2 linked regions of the Mesorhizobium opportunistum WSM2075 genome follow. The protein of the gene in region 2 binds, or shares a complex with, the protein of the main gene of each other region. Links are inferred from orthologs where the notes say so. Each region holds a gene or a part of one and is shown on either strand. Other genes may lie near its edges.

Evidence for each region.
Region 1: the proteins of accB (region 2) and accD are in contact, whole or in part, in a solved structure (PDB 8UXZ), measured with the Escherichia coli proteins. The link is inferred for Mesorhizobium opportunistum WSM2075 from one-to-one orthologs.

Annotation. Positions count from the first base shown.
Region 1 is NC_015675.1:450,904-453,655, forward strand. It holds accD (acetyl-CoA carboxylase, carboxyltransferase subunit beta), read right to left. Parts: upstream 1,964-2,752; coding sequence 1,037-1,963; downstream 1-1,036. Other genes in the region: MESOP_RS02020 (bifunctional folylpolyglutamate synthase/dihydrofolate synthase), read right to left, coding at 1-917; trpA (tryptophan synthase subunit alpha), read right to left, coding at 2,043-2,752.
Region 2 is NC_015675.1:4,807,954-4,824,352, reverse strand. The notes cover bases 6,399-9,161. They hold accB (acetyl-CoA carboxylase biotin carboxyl carrier protein), read right to left. Parts: upstream 8,128-9,161; coding sequence 7,669-8,127; downstream 6,399-7,668. Other genes in these bases: MESOP_RS23190 (DsbA family protein), read right to left, coding at 8,734-9,161; aroQ (type II 3-dehydroquinate dehydratase), read right to left, coding at 8,154-8,588; accC (acetyl-CoA carboxylase biotin carboxylase subunit), read right to left, coding at 6,399-7,658. Also shown: Asp-tRNA(Asn)/Glu-tRNA(Gln) amidotransferase subunit GatB, read left to right, coding at 1-680; MESOP_RS23245 (GNAT family N-acetyltransferase), read left to right, coding at 685-1,176; MESOP_RS23240 (AIM24 family protein), read left to right, coding at 1,333-2,031; panC (pantoate--beta-alanine ligase), read right to left, coding at 2,119-2,970; panB (3-methyl-2-oxobutanoate hydroxymethyltransferase), read right to left, coding at 2,967-3,833; MESOP_RS23225 (NADH:ubiquinone oxidoreductase subunit NDUFA12), read left to right, coding at 4,066-4,464; MESOP_RS23220 (DUF2155 domain-containing protein), read left to right, coding at 4,623-5,216; MESOP_RS23215 (hypothetical protein), read left to right, coding at 5,292-5,681; aat (leucyl/phenylalanyl-tRNA--protein transferase), read right to left, coding at 5,685-6,302; more of accC, read right to left, coding at 6,315-6,398; more of MESOP_RS23190, read right to left, coding at 9,162-9,555; MESOP_RS23185 (M48 family metalloprotease), read right to left, coding at 9,620-11,011; MESOP_RS23180 (pyridoxal phosphate-dependent aminotransferase), read left to right, coding at 11,158-12,306; MESOP_RS23175 (glutaminase), read left to right, coding at 12,311-13,276; MESOP_RS23170 (ribonuclease E/G), read right to left, coding at 13,380-16,388. UniProt on the Escherichia coli protein: This protein is a component of the acetyl coenzyme A carboxylase complex; first, biotin carboxylase catalyzes the carboxylation of the carrier protein and then the transcarboxylase transfers the carboxyl group to form malonyl-CoA.

The sequences.
Region 1 (2,752 bases), 4.4 Mb from region 2 along the record:
AGGTCCGCCAGCCGGCCCTGCGCCAGTTTCTGCATGCGGCCGGGCCAGGCGACATTGGTCATCGCCTTTTCGGCGGCGCGGTGGCTGATCTCGAAGCCGGCTGCCTTGACCGCGGCGATCGCCGCAGCCGCGTTGGCGACCTGGTGGCGCCCGGGCAGGCGCGGCAGCGGCAGGTCCATCAGCCCGTCCTCGTCCTGGTAGACCATGCGGCCGTTTTCCTCGAAGGCGAGGAAATCCTGGCCGTAGACGAAGGTCGGGCATTCCAGCCGCTCGGCGGTTTCGATCAGCACCTGCAGCGCTGTCTCGCTTTCCTGCGAGCCGATGACCACGGGGCAACCGCGCTTCATGATGCCGGCCTTTTCGGCGGCGATCAGCTCGACCCGGTCGCCGAGATAGGCCTCATGGTCCATCGACACCGGCATGATCACCGACACGGCGGGCCTCTCCACGACATTGGTGGCGTCGAAGCGGCCGCCGAGGCCGACCTCGATGATGGCGGCTTCCGCCGGATGTTCGGAAAACAGGATGAAGGTGACGGCGGTGAGTATCTCGAAGACGGTGATCTTCTGGCCGTCATTGGCCTTGGCGACGCGGGCGATGGCTTCGGCGAAGATATCGTCGTCGACCAGCCTGCCGCCACCCTCGGCGGCAAGCCGGTAGCGCTCGTGCCAGCTGACCAGATGCGGCGAGGTGTGGACGTGGACGAGGCGGCCGGAAGCCTCAAGCAGCGCCCGCGCGAAGGCGGCGCAGGAGCCCTTGCCGTTGGTACCGGCGATATGGATGACCGGCGGCAGCAGATCCTGCGGGTTGCCCAGCCGCTCCAAAAGCCGCGTGATGCGGTCGAGCGAAAGGTCGAAGCCTTTCGGGTGAAGCGCCATCAGGGCTTCGATTTCGCGGTCGGCGGCGAGCGTCGTCATGACAGATTCCCTGAGCATGGCCTGAGAACCAGAAACGATTCCGGAATGGCCATGGCAATCAAAAGGCTACAGCGCGCGACTGCCCTCGTGCAATCACGGTCGCGGCGTGTCGTGTCGCGTCAGGCCTGCGGCCGTGCCTCGGCGGAGACCACCGCCGGCGGCAAGATTTCCGGCTGTAGCGGCTTTTGCTCTTCCGGCATCTTGAGCAGCATCTTCAACAGCCGTGAGATGGTCTGGCGCAGTTCCAGTCGCGACACCACCATATCGACCATGCCGTGCTCCATCAGATATTCGGAGCGCTGGAAGCCGTCCGGCAGTTTCTCGCGGATGGTCTGTTCGATGACGCGCGGCCCGGCAAAGCCGATCAGGGCGCCGGGTTCGGCGATGTGCACGTCGCCCAGCATGGCGTAGGAAGCAGTGACACCACCGGTGGTCGGATTGGTCAGCACGACGATGTAGGGAAGGCCGGCTTCCTTCAGCCGGTCGACACCGACCGTGGTGCGCGGCAATTGCATGAGGGACAAAATGCCTTCCTGCATGCGGGCGCCGCCGGAGGCGGCAAACAGGATCAGCGGCCGCTTGCGCTGCAAGGCGACCTCGAAAGCGTGCACGATGGCGTCGCCCGCCGCCATGCCGAGCGAGCCGCCCATGAAGGCGAAGTCCTGCACCGTCACCACCACCGGCAGGCCCTCGACGGTGCCCAGCGCGTTGACGATCGCATCTTCCAGGCCGGTCTTGGCCTTGGCGTCCTTCAACCGGTCGGTGTAGCGCTTCTCGTCGCGGAACTTCAGCGGGTCCTGCACGACCTTGGGGTTTTCGAGCTGCTCGTACTTGCCGTCGTCGAGGAAGTATTTCAGCCGCTCCTTGGCCGAGATCTTCATGTGGTGGCCGGAGGACGGGATGACGAACTGGTTGGATTCCAGGTCCTTGTGGAACACCATCTCACCGGTCTCGGGATCCTTGATCCAGAGATTCTCGGGCATGTCGGTACGCCGGCCGAGCATCGAATTGATCTTCGGGCGAACGTAATTGGTGATCCAGTTCATCGCTTCGGCTCCTGTCCTGACGAAGAGTTAGTGCAGGCCACGCGGGAGAACGACATGCACAAGACCAGAGGTAGGGAAACTATTCGGCAGCAGCAAGGCGAGCCGAGCGCACGCCTTGCGCCAGCCCGCTGACCAGCGTGGCGACAGCCTCGGCCGGGTCGGCGGTCTTCTCGCCCTTCGGCCCCAGCACATTGGCGACCGCATTGACGATCGCCGTGCCGACGACGACGCCATCGGCGTTGGCACCGATCACGCGCGCCTGCTCGGCGGTCTTGACGCCGAAGCCGACACAGACCGGCAGGTCGGTGTGGCCCTTGATGCGCTGGACCGCCGCCGCCACCTTGCCGGTGTCGGCGAGCGCCGAGCCGGTGATGCCGGTCATCGACACGTAGTAGACGAAACCCGACGTGTTCTGCAGCACCTTGGGCAGGCGCTTGTCGTCGGTGGTCGGCGTCGCCAGGCGGATGAAGTTGATGCCGGCTTTCAGCGCCGGAATGCAGAGTTCCTCGTCCATTTCCGGCGGCAGGTCGACGACGATCAGCCCATCGATGCCGCTGGCGATGGCGTCCTTGAGGAACCGGTCGACGCCGTAGATGTAGATCGGGTTGTAATAGCCCATCAGCACGATCGGCGTTTCATTGTCACCGGAGCGGAAGTCCGACGCCATCTTCAGCGTCTTGACCAGCGTCTGGCCGCCTTTCAGCGCGCGCAGGCCTGCCGCCTGGATCGCCGGGCCGTCGGCCATCGGATCGGAAAACGGCATGCCGAGCTCGATGACGTCGGCGCCGG
Region 2 (16,399 bases):
TCGATGCCGTCAAGGGCGAGACGCGCTCCATGCGCACCAAGGAAGAGGCGCACGACTACCGCTATTTCCCCGATCCGGATCTTCTGCCGCTCGAGTTCGACCAGGCCTATGTCGATGCGCTGGCCAAGGAGTTGCCGGAATTGCCCGACGCCAAGAAGGCGCGGCTGATCGCCTCGCTCGGCCTCTCGACCTATGATGCCTCGATCCTGGTCTCGGAAAAGCCGATCGCCGATTATTTCGAGAAGGTGGCCGCCGGCCGCGACGGCAAGCTCGCCGCCAACTGGGTCATCAACGATCTGCTCGGGCAACTGAACAAGGCCGGCCAGGGTATTGAAAACGCTCCGGTTTCGCCCGATCAGCTTGGTGCTGTCATCGACCTGATCAAGGACGGCACGATCTCCGGCAAGATCGCCAAGGATCTGTTCGAGATCGTCTGGAACGAGGGCGGCGATCCGCGCCAGCTGGTCGAGAGCCGCGGCATGAAGCAGGTCACCGACACCGGCGCCATCGAGAAGGCCGTCGACGAGGTGATCGCAGCCAATCCTGATAAGGTCGAGCAGGCGCGCGCCAAGCCGACGATGGCCGGCTGGTTCGTCGGCCAGGTGATGAAGGCAACGGGCGGCAAGGCCAACCCGCAGGCGGTCAACGACCTCGTCAAGGCCAAGCTCGGCATAGAGTAAGGCTATGTTCGTCCGCACCGCAGGGGATCGTGACCTTGCTGCCATCCGGGCGTTGCTGGTCGAAACCTGGCACGCGACCTATGACGCCATCTATGGCGTCGAGCGGGTCACCGCGATCACCGAGGAATGGCATTCGATCGCCGCGCTGAAGGCGCGGCTGACCAAGCCGAACAGCGAATTCCTCGTCGCCGATGACGGCAAGCGCATTGGCGGCGTGGCTTTTGCCGAAAGCGTCGATGGCGGAGACCTGGTTGTCCTGAAACAGCTCTACGTGCTTCCAACCCTGCAGGGCAGGGGCATTGGCGGCATGCTCCTCGACGAGGTCATCGAATGCTTCCCCGAAGCCCGGGCCGTTCGTCTGGAGGTGGAGAAGCGGAACACGCACGCCATCGCCTTCTACGAGGCGAACGGCTTCGTGCGGTCCGGCGATGCCGGCGAGCGCGCACGCGCCACTGGTGAGGCAACGCTCGTCTATCACCGGCCGCTCGCCGGCTGATTCCTTCCGGCGGACAGGTCTGGATCACCTTCGCGCGAGCGGCGTTGTGGAGGGGCTGTTTTCGTTTGACGCCCCTTGGCTCCGGCCCCAAAGCTGCCTCAGCTGACCGCGCGGAAGCCGGAATGAACCGGCACGCAAGGCGGCGTTGGGGGGATCATGCCAAGCTTGCCGGAACTGATGCCGACACAGGTGTCGGACGAAACTTTTGGTGGCGTCACCTATCATATAGCGGGCGAGCTGGTGCCCGTGCTTTCCGTCGATGTGAGGCAGATGCCGGTCTATTTCGAGCACCACATCCTTTTGTGGAAGAACTCCACCATCACCATCGGGCTGAAATCGCTGAAGGGCGCGCTGAAGCGCATGATGGCAGGCATGCAGATCTTCGTCACCGAGGCGTCGGGGGCGGGCATCATCGCCTTCAGCCGCGACGGACCCGGCCACATCGTGCCGATCCATCTCAGGTACGGCGAGGAGATCCAGGTGCGCGAACACCAGTTTCTCGCCGCTACCGGCAATGTCGACTACACGTTCGAGCGGGTGCGCGGCCTGGCGACGATGCTGTTCGGACAGAGCGGTTTTTTCATCGACCGTTTTCGCGGCGATGCCGGCGACGGCATCGTCTGGCTGCACGGCTACGGCAATGTCTTCGAAAAGACGCTTGCACCAGGCGAGACCATCGACATCGAGCCGGGCGGCTGGCTGTTCAAAGACACCTCGGTCAAGATGGAAACCAAGATCGACCGCCTGTCGAGCGGCTTCTTCGGCGCCAACATGAATTTCATCGTCAACCGCTTCACCGGCCCGGGCCGGGTCGGCATCCAGTCGATGTACCTGCATATGCCGACCGAGGAATAGGCGGCGACCGGAGTTTCAGGCCCCGCAGCGTGAGCGCAAGGCGGCGACAATTCGCGGATCATGCCGCACTGGCCGTCGGTTGTTACATCAGGCGGAGGCAATTTCCACATTATCGATCAGCCTGGTTTTTCCAAGCCAGGCGGCGGCGAGAACGCGGCCTGCGCGCTCGCGCCGCCATGGCCCGAGCGTCAGGCTCTCACGAGCCTCGACATAGTCGACCGTCTGGAAGCCGGCGGCGATCAAGGTGCTGCGGGTTTCGGCGATCGTGTCTTTCTGGCCCGCGCCCGCCGCCAGCGCCGCTGCTGTCTTGCGCAGGACCACGTTGAGCTGGCGAGCGATCTGGAGTTCGGCCTCGCCGAGATAGGCGTTGCGAGACGACATGGCGAGGCCATGCGGATCGCGTATGGTCGGTGCGCCAATGATCTCGACGGGCAGGTCGAGGTCTCGGCAGAGCTGCCTGACGACGCAAAGCTGCTGATAGTCTTTTTCGCCGAAGACGGCAAAGTCGGGCGCTGCCTGCAGGAACAGCTTGGCCACCACGGTGGCGACGCCATCGAAAAAGGTGGGGCGAAAATCCGATTCGAGCCCGGCGGACGGGCCGCCGACCGAAATCCTGGTGGCAAAGCCGGCGGGATACATCGCATCGACCGTCGGTATGAACGCAAGATCGGCCCTGGCCGTCGCCAGCATATCGAGATCGCGGGCGAGCTGGCGCGGGTACTTGTCGAGATCCTCGCTCGGCGCGAACTGCGTCGGGTTGACGAAGATCGACACCACGCAGCGCTCGGCTCTTTCGCGTGCGATCCTGATCAGGGAGAGATGCCCCTCATGCAACGCGCCCATGGTCGGCACCATGGCGACGCGAAGCCCATCGCGGCGCCAGTCCCGGATCCGCGCGCGAAGGGCGGCAACGCTGTCGACGACGTCAGGCCGGCTCATGCGTCATCTCCGCCACTTGTGTTCGTGCGGGAAAAGAGTTTTGAACTCGAAAAGACATGGGCAGGACCGGGAAATGTCCGGCTTCGCACCTCTAGTGCGTAGCGCTCGGCGGCATGCGCGATCACGCTGCGCAGATCGGCATATTCCTTGACGAATTTCGACACGCGATCGACGGTCAGCCCGACCATGTCGTCGATGACCAGGATCTGGCCGTCGCAGTCGGCGCTGGCGCCGATGCCGATGGTAGGAATGGCGATGCGGCGCGTGATGTCGGCGGCGGCCGCCTCGATGGTGCCTTCGATGACCACCGAGAACGCACCGGCCTTTTCGACTGCCAGCGCGTCCGCCACCAGCGCCGCGACATTCTCGTCAGTGCGGCCCTTGATCTTGTAGCCACCCTCCTTCTCGACCGATTGCGGCAGCAGGCCAATATGGCCCATGACCGGAATGCCGTTGGTCACGATCGCGGCGATCCGCCCGGCCATGTCGACGCCGCCCTCCAGCTTGACCGCCTGGCAGCCGGTCTCGCCGACGATGCGCCGCGCCGAGGCAACGGCCTGTGCCGCTGAATCCTCATAGGTGCCGGCCGGCATGTCGACGACCACGCAGGCCCTGGCGGAGCCGCGCATCACGGCCTGCCCATGCGCGATCATCATCTCGAGCGAGGCGCCCAGCGTCGTCTGATGGCCATGCAGGACCATGGCGACGCTGTCACCGACCAGAAGCAGGTCGACATGGGGATCAAGCAGTCGGGCGACGGGATAGGTGTAGGCCGTGAGGCAAACGAGAGGCGTACCTCCTTTGCGCTGGCGAATCAGGCTTGGACTGACGCGGCTATCGGTGGTCGGCAATTCCGTGGCCAATCGTCACCTCCGTTGGGCTCGCGGTCAGTTTGGATATTGCCGCGCGGACCGCGCCGAGCTTTAGAAACACCGGGAAGACTTGGCAAGCGCGCATCCCGTTATGTGGAAAGATCACAAGTCGGTGTCGATCCCGGGCGCGCCATTTGCGCGCTCTGCGCGGCAAAACCCTTGCCTTCCCGAAGGCCTGACGCCATAAGCAGGAAACAGGCGCCGCCAGCGCGAGGGTTCTGAGATGAAGACTTTCCTGACGCAATTTTTCACCTGGTGGAACAGCCAGACGCTGGGAACGCGCCTGCACACCTGGCGGTACGGCAAGAAGGTCGGCCAGGACGAGACGGGCAACGTCTATTACGAAGGCGGTATCGATTCGGAAGGCCGTACGCGCCGCTGGGTGATCTACCGCAACTATTCGGAAGCTTCGGCCATTCCGCCCGGCTGGCACGGCTGGATCCATCACCGTGTCGACGTCGCGCCCTCTGGCGAGGACTACAAGCCGCGCGATTGGCAGAAATCGCATCAGTCCAATCTGACCGGAACGCCGGCGGCCTATCGCCCGAAGGGCTCGGTGTTGACCAACCAGCACCGCCCGCAGGTTACCGGCGACTACGACGCCTGGACGCCCGGGTCGTAACGGCCCGGCTCGTAACGGCGCCCCGACTTGTCACAGCACGAAGTGCAGGCCGGTCCTTTATCGCCACAATTGGTGTTTAGCTGCTTGCTCATCAGAAAACGGCGAATAGCCTTGGCGATCGACGGAATCACCTGGGCGCGAACCACCGGTACCCTTGCATGAGCTTTTTCAACCGAATCTCGACAGGCGGTCTGACGGTAGCCGCCAGCCTCGCCGTCAGCACCGCCGCCTTTGCCGCGTCGCCCGCACCCGCGGCACCCGCGCCGGCTCCGCCTGCGGGATCGGATCGCATCACCAACCCGGTTGCCGAGTTCGCCGGCATCGACAAGATCACTGGCCGCATCATCACCTTCGATGTCTATATCGACGAGACGGTGCAATTCGGCGCTTTGCAGGTGACGCCGCGTGTCTGCTATTCCCGGCCGCAGAACGAGGAGCCGAAGACGGACTCCTTCGTGGAGGTCGACGAGATCACGCTGGACCGCAAGATTCGCCGCATATTCACCGGCTGGATGTTTGCCGAAAGCCCCGGTCTTAACGCCGTCGAACATGCCGTCTATGACGTCTGGCTGAAGGCGTGCAAGCAGAAGTCCGATGTGCCGGCGCCGGATGCCACCAAACCGGACGCCACCAAGGCCGATGCTTCGGAGCCGGCGGTCGCCAAGCCGGCTGCCGCCAAGCCGAACGCTGAGGTCAGCCCGGATGTGGAACAGCCCGATCCCACGGAGCCGGACACCTCCGACACCAACTGATCCCCGGGAACCGTCGTGGTCATCATGCGTTGGGCCACGGACGACCGCGCATCGATGCGCCCGGAGGACAGTCCGATGTCGGACAGCAAGCGGATCACGGCCAGCAAGACAGAGTTGCTTGAACTCGAAAAAGGCTTCTGGACAGGCGATGCCGCTTATTATGCGGCCAATGTCGACACGGAGTGCCTGGTGGCATTTCCGCGGATGGCACGAGCGATGGACAATGCCGATCTGGCCAAGACGGCGACCAATCCCAACCGATGGCGCGACCTCGATATCGAGCTCAAGGGCATAATCGAACCGGGCAGTGATGTCATCATGCTGACCTACGAGGCGCATGCGACGCGGGAGAACGGCGAACCCTATGCCGCGCTGGTCAGCACCGGCTACGTCCACCGCGTCAACGGCTGGAAGATGATGTTCCATTCGCAGACCCCGATCGAGGTCGCGGCCGATAAGGCTTGATCCCTACGGAAAGAAGACCGCTTCGCCCTTCAGGGCCTCGGCCAGCATCTTCTCGTATTTGCCGCGCGGCACGTCGACAGCACCAAAGCGCTTGAGGTGCTCGGTGGTGAACTGCGTATCGAGTAGGGCGAACCCGCGCGCCTTCAAGCGTTCGACGAGATGGACGAGGCAGGTCTTCGACGCGTCCGTCTCCTTGGAAAACATGCTTTCGCCGAAAAACACCCGCCCCAGCGACACGCCATAGAGGCCGCCGACCAGCCGCTCCTCGCGCCAGGCCTCGACCGAATGGCAATGGCCCATGCGGTGCAGTTGTACATAGGCTTCGCGGATCGGCGCGTTGATCCAGGTGGAGCGGCGCTCTTCGCGCTTTTCGGCGCAGCCGTCGATCGTCGCCTCGAAGTCGAAGTCGAAGCGGATGTCGAACAGGTTTTTGCGGACTGTCTTCCTCAGGCTCTTCGGCGTGTGGAATCCGTGCAGCGGAATGATGCCACGCGTTTCCGGCCGCACCCAGAACACCTCCGGGTCGGCAGCGCTTTCGGCCATGGGAAAGACGCCCGAGGCGTATGCCTTGAGCAGGAGGTCCGTGGGGATGCGATAGCCTGGCGCGTAAGGGCGGGTCATCGCGTCCCCGGACTACTCTTCCTTGGCCAGGTATTTTTCCAGCCAGTGGATGTCATAGTCGCCATTGGCGATGTCGGCATTGCCGACCAGATCGCGAAACAGCGGCAAGGTTGTCTTGATGCCGTCGACGACGAATTCGTCGAGCGCGCGGCGCAGCCGCATCATGCACTCGACGCGATTGCGGCCATGCACGATCAGCTTGCCGATCAGGCTGTCGTAGTAGGGCGGGATCCTGTAGCCGGAATACACGCCGGAATCGACGCGGATGCCGAGGCCGCCAGGCGTGTGGAAATGCGTGATGGTGCCTGGCGAGGGCGTGAAGGTGCGCGGATCCTCGGCATTGATGCGGCACTCGATGGCGTGGCCGTTGAACTTGATGTCTTCCTGCCTCACCGAAAGTCCGCCGCCGGAGGCGACCCGGATCTGCTCGTGGACGAGATCGATGCCGGTGATCGCTTCCGTCACCGGATGCTCCACCTGCAGGCGCGTGTTCATCTCGATGAAATAGAACTCGCCGTTCTCGTACAGGAATTCGATCGTCCCGGCGCCCGAATAGCCGAGATCGGCAATGGCCGTGGCGCAGATGCTGCCGATACGGGACCGCTCCTCGGCGTTGAGAGCCGGCGAATTGGCCTCTTCCCAGACCTTCTGGTGGCGCCGTTGCAGCGAGCAGTCGCGCTCGCCGAAATGCACGCCGCGGCCAAAGCCGTCGCCGAACACCTGCACCTCGATGTGACGCGGCTTCTGCAGGTATTTCTCGATGTAGACGGCGTCGTCGCCGAAGGCGGCGCCCGCTTCCGAGCGCGCCGTCTGCAAGGCGACCTCGAGGTCGGCCTCGGTATGGGCAACCTTCATGCCGCGTCCGCCGCCGCCGGCCGATGCCTTGATGATTACCGGATAGCCGATCTCGGCGGCGATGCGCTTGGCTTCCTTTTCCTCGGTCACCGCGCCATCGGAACCCGGCACCACCGGAATGCCGAGGCGCTTGGCGGTGCGTTTGGCCTCGATCTTGTCGCCCATGATGCGGATATGGTCGCCGGACGGGCCAATGAAGGTGATGTTGTGGGCGGCCAGGATATCGGCGAACTTGGCGTTCTCCGACAGGAAGCCGTAGCCCGGATGCACGGCGTCGGCGCCGGTGATCTCGCAGGCCGCGACGATCTGGTGGATGTTGAGATAGCTGTCGCGCGACGGCGGCGGGCCGATGCACACGCTCTCGTCGGCAAGCCTGACATGCATGGCGTCGGCGTCGGCGGTCGAATGCACCACAACGGTCTGGATGCCGAGTTCCTTGCAGGCGCGCAGCACCCGAAGGGCGATTTCGCCGCGATTGGCGATGAGGATCTTTTGGAACATCCGGCCCGCTCTACTCGATCACGACAAGCGGCATGCCGTATTCGACCGGCGTCGCGTCCTCGAACAGGATCGCCGTCACCGTGCCGGCGCGCGGCGAGGGGATCTGGTTCATCGTCTTCATCGCTTCGATGATCAGCAGCGTCTGGCCTTCCTTGACCTTCTGGCCGATCTCGATGAACGGCTTGGCGTCCGGTGAGGGCGCCAGGTAGGCGGTGCCGACCATCGGTGAAGCCACCGCGTTCTTCGACACATCCGCGGCCGCCGGGGCCGAGGCCACGGGCAGAGCGGCTGCCGCTGGCGCATAGGCGGGTTGGGGGGCCGCAATCGCGTGGACGGCGGGCGCCTGCCGCGACACGCGCACCTTCAGGTCGCCCAGTTCAACCTCGATCTCGGTCAGGTTGGTGTCGTTCAGTATGCCCGCCAGATCGCGGATCAGCTGCTGGTCAACACCGGTCTTCTTTATCGACATTTTCGAGCCTTCTGTTTGTGGGCCGGTCATAGGCGCGCGGCCAGCGCCTGCAGCGCCAGCGTGTAGCCGAGCGGCCCAAAGCCACAGATCATGCCGACGGCGACCGGCGCGACCATGGAGACATGGCGGAATGGTTCCCGCGCGTGGATGTTGGAAAGATGAACTTCGGCGACCGGCAGCGGCGCGACCGAGCGGATGGCGTCGTGGATCGCGATCGAGGTGTGGCTGTAGGCGCCTGGATTGATGACGATGCCGGCAGCCTTGTCTCCGGCTTCCTGGATCCAGTCGACGAGGTCGCCCTCGTGGTTGGACTGGCGGAAATCGATCTCGATCCCAAGCGACGCGCCCGCCTGCTTGCAGTCGTCGGCGATCGCGGCAAGCGTCTTGCCGCCATAGATGCCCGGCTCGCGCTTGCCGAGCGCGTTGAGATTGGGACCGTTCAGGACGAAAACCGTTTTCAAAAAAGCCGACCTTTTTCGGCGCCGGCGTCAAGCCGGCGCGCTGGGCCTCTATACCGGGCATAGTCGCCCGCGGAAAGAGCGCAACTGCGTTCTTTCACTGTCCACAACAGGCCGAAATGCACCCGTGATGAAAATCGGCGGCGGATCAAAGCGCGGCTTTCGCCGCCTCGATCTTCTCCGCCAGCACATCCTGTCCGAGAGCCCCGAACACGACCTCGTTGCCGACGACGTAGGACGGCGTTCCGGTGATCGACAGCTTGTTGGCCAGATCGTAGGTCTTGGAGAAGGCTTCGGGGATCGAAGGATCCTTCATCTTCTCGCGCAACGTCGCCTCGTCGGCGCCGAGCGAAAGCGCGATCTTGATAGCGGCCGCCTCGGTGGCGCGTCCCTGGCCACCAAGCAGCGCATTGTGGAACTCGCCGTACTTTTCCGGCATCATCAGGTGGAACGCCATCGAGACGACGCTCGCCTTCTGCGAATCCGGGCCGAGGATCGGGAACTCCTTGAGCACGAAGCGCAGGTCCGGATCGGTCTTGGTCAGCGCCCGCATGTCCTCGATGGCGCGTTTGCAGAAGCCGCAATTGTAGTCGTAGAACTCGACGATCGTCACCTTGCCGTTCGGATTGCCGACGACGCCATCGAAGGCGGAGTTGAAGATCTGGTCCTTGGCGTTCTTGATGACGCCGAGATGGGCGATGCGCTGCTCTTCCTTCTGCTTGGCCTCGAGCGCGTCCTGCACTTCGAGCAGCACCTCGGGGTTCTTCAAGAGGTAGTCGCGGATGATGCCTTCGACCTCGGCGCGGTCGATCTTGGTGTCGGCGCCCGCCATCTGGACAGGCTCAGCCGTCTGAACAGGCTGGGCCGTGCCGGCCTTGGCGATCTGCGGGTTGCCGGCGACGAAACCGAAAGCGAGCATCGCAAGGGCTACAGCGATTCCCGTGGTGCCCAACAGCAGTGCCTTTTTCATTGTTCTCGTTCCTTTTGCCTGTTTCCCGGTCTGGCTATGTCGCAGCGCATGGCCGGAGGGTTCACTAGATCTTGCCTGATGATTTGTAGTTTATGATGTCCTGGGCGCGAATCCAGCGCGGCTCGCCGCGCTTCATCTGCTGCTGCGCCCGCATGGCGAATATCTTCGCATCCTTGTAGTTACCGGAATAGAAATGACCTTCGGCAGTGGCGAGCTCGGCGCCCGGTATGTCCCCCAACTCGCCATAGGCCTGTGCCAGATAGCGATATCCGATGGAATTTTCCTTGTCGCGCCCCAGACCATTGTTGATCTGCGCGACGGCTTTCCTGAGCGAATCGGGCGTGCCGATGGCCATCAGCGCCTGTCCAAGCGAGACCGGCAGCAAGCCGGACCGCGCCGAATCGAGGCTGACCGCCTTGGCGTAGGCTTCCGCCGCATCCTTGGGGTTGTTCGCCTTCATCAGAATGTCGCCGCGCAACTCCTGGAAGTAGGCATTCCTGGGCTGCGCCTTGATCAGGGCGTTGGTCTTGGCGAGCGCTGCGGCGATATTGCCGTAAAGGTAGGTCGACTGGGCATCGCCATATAGCCCGGCCAGCGTTCCTTGCATCTTTCGCATCAGCCGTGACCCAGCCGCCTGGCCTTCCATGTAGACGGCAATCTTGACCCGCATCATGTCATGGCGCTGCTGCAGCGCCGGCGGATCGACCTTGCCGACATTGGGGCTCTGTTTGACCAGCACTTCGAGATTGGCGATGCGTTCCTGCGGCATCGGGTGGCTGATACGATAGGGATCGACCTGCGTGCCGGACAAGGACAGCGCGCTTTGGAAGCGGGCGAATGTCTTCAGCATGCCCATGCCGGACTGGCCGGTGGCGTTGAGATAGGTGATCGCCGAGCGGTCGGCGGTCGTCTCTTCGGTGCGCTGATAGGCGAGGATGCTGCGCTGCGCCATCTCGCCGCCGCCAGCCGCCACGCCCATGCCGGCGCCGGCAAGGCCGCGGCTGTTGGTGGTGGCGCCGGCAACAATGGCGCCGGCGCCGAGCAAAGTGGCGATAATGGCCATGGTCTTGGCGCGTTCGAGCTGGTCGCGCAGTTTCTGCTGGTGGCCGCCGGCGATATGGCCGGCCTCGTGGGCGATGACGCCAATGATCTCGTTCGGCGTTTCAGCCATCATCAGCGCGCCGGTGTTGATGAACAGCCGGCGTCCGGTAACGAAGGCGTTGAAGCTGGAATCGTTGACCAGGACGATGTCGATGCCGTCATTCGCCAGCCCGGCCGCCCTGAAGATCGGCCGCGCATAGTCGCGAACCAAAGCCTCGATCTCGGCGTCGCGCACCACCGGCACGGACTGGGCAAAGGCAGTGACCGAACTCGCCACCGCGACAGCGAGGCCGAGCGAAAGTGTCGCGAAAACACGCGCCACCTCTGCAATGGTCGGTCTGGGTCGGCTCAGCATGACGTGTCCACTGGTAGACGAGCGGGCGAAAGATGAAAAGTCGGCACCGGAAAAACTTCCTCAACTTGTGATCCTCACACCAATCGGGCATTTGTGCGGCGTATGCGTCCAGGGCATGCCGTGCTCAACCGTCGGGATAGGATAAAATGGTCGTTTCGCTCTCACGCCGTGGCAATGTCGAGCCGTTCCACGCCATGGATGTGCTGGCTGAAGCCAACCGGCTGAAGGCCCAGGGCGCGCCGGTGATCTCCATGGCGGTCGGCCAGCCATCCGATCCGGCGCCCGCACGGGTTCGCGCCGCGGCGGCCAAGGCCCTGCAGGAAGGCCGCATCGGCTACACCGACGCGCTGGGTCTGGCCGGTTTGCGCAAGGCGATCGCCGGGCATTACGCGGATCACTACGGGCTCGATGTCGAGCCGGGGCGGATCGCGGTAACCACCGGATCGTCGGCCGCCTTCAATCTCGCCTTCCTGGCGATGTTCGATCCGGGCGACCGCGTTGCTATCGCCGCGCCCGGTTACCCCGCCTATCGCAACATCATGGCGGCGCTCGGCATCGATGTCGTCGAGATCGAGCTCGGCGAGGCGGCCTATCTGCATGCCGGCCATCTAGAGGCGGCGCATCGCCAGAAGCCGCTGAAGGGCGTCCTGTTTGCAAGTCCGGCCAACCCGACCGGCGCCGTCATTCCGGCCGACGAACTGTCGGCGCTGATCAGCACGGCGGAGGCGCTCGGCATCGCCGTCATTTCCGACGAGATCTACCACCGGCTGGCCTATGGCGCCCCCGACACCACGGCGCTCGCCTTCGGTGACAGCGTGACGGTGATCAACTCGTTCTCGAAATATTATTGCATGACCGGCTGGCGTATCGGCTGGATGGTGCTGCCCGAGGAGCTGGTGCGGCCGGTCGAGCGCATCGCCCAGAGCCTCTACATCTCGCCACCGGAGCTGTCGCAGATCGCCGCGATCGAGGCCTTTGCCGCGACGGAGGAACTGGAGGCGGTCAAAGGCCGCTATGCCTGGAATCGCGAGCTGCTGATGAAACGTTTGCCCGAGCTCGGCTTTCCGCTGGCGGCGCCCATGGATGGTGCCTTCTATGCCTTTTGCGATGTCACCCGGCACAGCAACGACAGCATGGCGTTCGCGCGCAAGATGCTGGCGGAAGCCCATGTGGCGGCGACGCCCGGCCGCGACTTCGATACCCAGGCGGGGCACCGCACGATGCGGTTTTCCTATGCCGGCAGCCATGACGACATGGTCGAGGCCATGGCGCGCCTCGAACGCTGGTTGAGGTAGCGCCATGCCGGAACTCGAACAGGCCCCCAAACTTGATCAGGCCCCCAAACTTGATCAGGCATTGGCCGAGGTCGCCGCCGAAATGGCCGAGCGCACCGATCGCGGCGACGTCGCGACCTACATTCCCCAGCTGGGCAAGGTCGATCCGAGGAAATTCGGCATTGCCGCCGTCACCAATGACGGCCGCGTGCTGGTGGCGGGCGATGCCGACCAGCCGTTCTCGATCCAGAGCATCTCGAAGGTCTTCACCTTGACCCTGGCGCTCGGCAATGTCGGCGATGCACTGTGGAAGCGGGTGGGGCGCGAGCCGTCCGGCAATCCGTTCAACTCCATCGTACAGCTCGAGCACGAGAACGGCATTCCGCGCAATCCGTTCATCAATGCCGGCGCCATCGTCATTTCCGACATCCTGCTCGCCGGCCACCAGCCGCGCGAGGCGATTGGCGAGATCCTGCGTTTCATACAGTTCCTGGCCGACGACGAGACCATCATCATCGACCGCGAGGTGGCGGCCTCCGAGCGCGCCACCGGCTATCGCAACTTTGCGCTCGCCAACTATATGAAATCCTTCGGCAATCTCCATCATGCACCGGAGCTTGCGCTAGGCGTTTATTTCCATCACTGCGCCATCGCCATGAGTTGCCGGCAACTGGCGATGGCCGGCCGCTTCCTCGCCAATGGCGGCAAGAACCCGGCGACGGGGCATTCCGTGGTGTCGGCCGAGCGGGCGCGGCGCATCGGCGCCATGATGCTGACCTGCGGCCATTATGACGGCTCCGGCGATTTTGCCTTCCGCGTCGGCATTCCCGGCAAGAGCGGCGTCGGCGGCGGCATATTGGGCATCGTGCCGGGTGTCGCCTCGCTTGCCGTCTGGTCGCCCGGCCTCAATGCCAACGGCAACTCCAAGCTCGGTTCGATCGCACTGGAAAAGCTGGCCAGGATGATGAACTGGTCGATCTTCGCGCCTTAGCGTTTCCCGCCCTATCGGAATGCCGGGTATGAAAAATCCCGCGCCATCTTTTCGATCGCGCGGGATTTTCTTGTCAGAACATCAGCTCAACGAGCTGAAAAGCTTAGAAAAAGCCCTTCCGCTGCCACCAACCGGCACGCTTCGGCTTTTCTTCGGTCTTGGCCTCATCGGCGACGCTCGAAGAAACCACTGGCACGACCGGAGTATCCGCAGCCACCGCCTTGCGCCGCGACGGGCGGGCCTTCGCCGGCTCCTCTTCGGCAACGGACGGCTCGGCAACGACGTTCGCATCGTCCACAGGAGCGGGCTCGACGGCAGCTTCCGGATCTGCCTCGGTCACCGCCTCGGCGGGGACTTCGGCTGCGGCCTTCTTTGCCCTTGAAGCACGCTTCTTCTTCGGCTTTTCGGCTGGAGCGTCGTCGTTCGCCGGTGCAGAAGCCGCGGTTTCTTCAACCGCTACGGGCTCGCTAGCGACCGTCTCAGCTTCAGCGGCATCGATCACCGAGGCGTCGGCGGCTTCGCCGGCCTCGGCCTCGGTCTCGCCTTCACCGTCCTCGCGACGATTGCGCTTGCCGCCGCGCTTGCCGCGCCGGCGCTTCTTGCCCTGGCTGTCATCGGAAGCCTGTACCGCCTCGTCGGACGCGCTGGCGGAGATCGCAACGGCATCGTCCGTTTCGGTGTCGTCATTGTCCGCCTCATGTACCGATTCGGCGAAATCGCCGGCCGGTGCGGAGATGGACGAGCCGTCCGTCGGGGCGCCATGTTCGCGGTCGCGATCCTTGCCGCCACGCCGTCTGCGGCGCTTGCGGCGCTTGCGGTCGCGGCCTTCGCCGTCCTCGCCCGACCTCGGCTCGCCCGTCCTGGGTTCGCCAGACCTTGGCTCACCCGACCTTGGCTCACCCGACCTTGGCTCACCCGACCTGGGCTGCTGGTGCTGCGATGGCTGGGCGTGCCTTGGCTGCTCGGCCTGAGCCGGTGCTTCCTCGTCTTCCTCGATGACGACCTCGTCCTCGGGTTCTTCCGGCTCGACATAGGCCGGCAGGCTGCGCAACTCGACAAAGCCTTCGGGCTTTTCGGCCAGCGCGCCGCGGAAGATCGCATAGTGCTGGGCGCCAACCGCATCGTCGGCCTCGATGGTGATGGTCAGGCCGAAGCGGCTTTCGAGTTCCACCAGCGTGCCGCGCTTGTGGTTGAGCACGTAGAGTGCGGTCGCCGCCGGCGTGCGTACCGTGATGTGGCTGCGCGAATCCTTGAGCAGGAATTCCTCGATCGCCCGCACCACCATCAGCGCGACCGAAGAATCGGAGCGCACATGGCCGGTGCCGCCGCAATGCGGGCAGGGCTTCATGGTCGATTCCAGCACGCTGGCGCGGATGCGCTGGCGCGACATTTCCATCAGGCCGAAATGCGAGATGCGGCCGACCTGGATGCGCGCACGGTCGTTCTTGAGGTGATCCTTCAACCGCTTTTCGACGGAGCGGTTGTTGCGGTTCTCCTCCATGTCGATGAAGTCGATGACGATCAGGCCGGCAAGGTCGCGCAGCCGGAGCTGACGCGCGACTTCCTCGGCCGCTTCCAGATTGGTGTGGAGCGCCGTATCCTCGATCGAGTGCTCCTTGGTGGAGCGGCCCGAATTGACGTCGATGGCGACCAGCGCTTCGGTCTGGTTGATGATGATGTAGCCGCCGCTCTTCAGCGTCACCTGCGGCTGCAACATGCGGTCGAGCTGCGCCTCGATGCCGTTGCGCACGAAGATCGGCGTCGTGTCGCGGAACGGCTGAACCACCTTGGCGTGGCTCGGCATCAGCATGCGCATGAAGTCCTTGGCCTCGCGGTAGCCTTCGTCGCCGGAGACGAGAATCTCGTCGATATCCTTGTTGTAGAGGTCGCGCACCGAGCGCTTGATCAGGCTGCCTTCCTCATAGACGAGGGCAGGGGCGGTGGACTGAAGCGTGAGATTGCGCACGTTCTCCCAAAGCCGCATCAGATATTCGTAGTCGCGCTTGATCTCGGCTTTGGTGCGGCTTTCGCCGGCGGTGCGCAGGATGACGCCCATGCCTTGCGGCACTTCGAGATCGGCAACGACCTCCTTGAGGCGCTTGCGGTCGACCGCGCTGGTGATCTTGCGGGAAATGCCGCCGCCGCGCGCCGTGTTCGGCATCAGCACGGAATAGCGACCGGCAAGCGACAGGTAGGTGGTGAGTGCGGCGCCCTTGTTGCCGCGCTCTTCCTTGACGACCTGCACCAAAAGGATCTGCCGGCGCTTGATCACTTCCTGGATCTTGTACTGGCGGCGCACCGGCTTGCGGCGGTTGCGCACTTCTTCCAGCGCATCTTCGGCGCCGACCGATTCGATCTCATGATCGTCCGGATGCGAGGACGACACCTCTTCGAGCATGCCGCGATCATTGTCGGCGGAGGTGGCCTCGCTGCCCTGGTCCGCCTGCGAGACGGGCTCGGAAATCACATCGGCTTCGACGGAGGCGGCGATCGAGGTGGGGCCGCCTTCGCGGGCTTCGCTTTCCTCCTGCTCGGCAGAAGCCTCGTCATGCGAGGATGCGTCGGCATCGGCCGACGTATCCGCCGCGTGTTCGACGGTCTCGGAAACGTTGGAGGTGTCCTCGGCGACGGCATCGGCGCCATTGTCGCCGTTTTCTCTTGCCTCGCCAGCGGCTTCGTTTGCCTCGCCGGATTCGGCTCCGCCTGCATCGCGCGGGTGCTCGCCGCGGTCGCGGCTCTTGCCGCCGCGCCGGCGTCCACGCCGGCCGCGATCGCGGCTCTGGCGATCCTCGCCTTCGCTATCCTCGTTCTCCTCGTCCTCGGCCTCCTGCGCTTCCGCGCGCAGCAGCGCCTGACGGTCGGCGACCGGGATCTGGTAGTAATCGGGATGTATTTCACTGAAGGCGAGAAAACCGTGACGGTTGCCGCCATATTCGACAAAGGCTGCCTGAAGGGAAGGTTCGACGCGCGTTACGCGGGCGAGATAGATGTTTCCTTTGAGCTGCTTCTTGTCCTGAGATTCAAAGTCGAATTCTTCGATACGGTTACCGCGTACGACGACAACTCGTGTTTCCTCCGGGTGGGAGGCGTCTATCAGCATTTTGTTGGGCATTATTTCGTTTC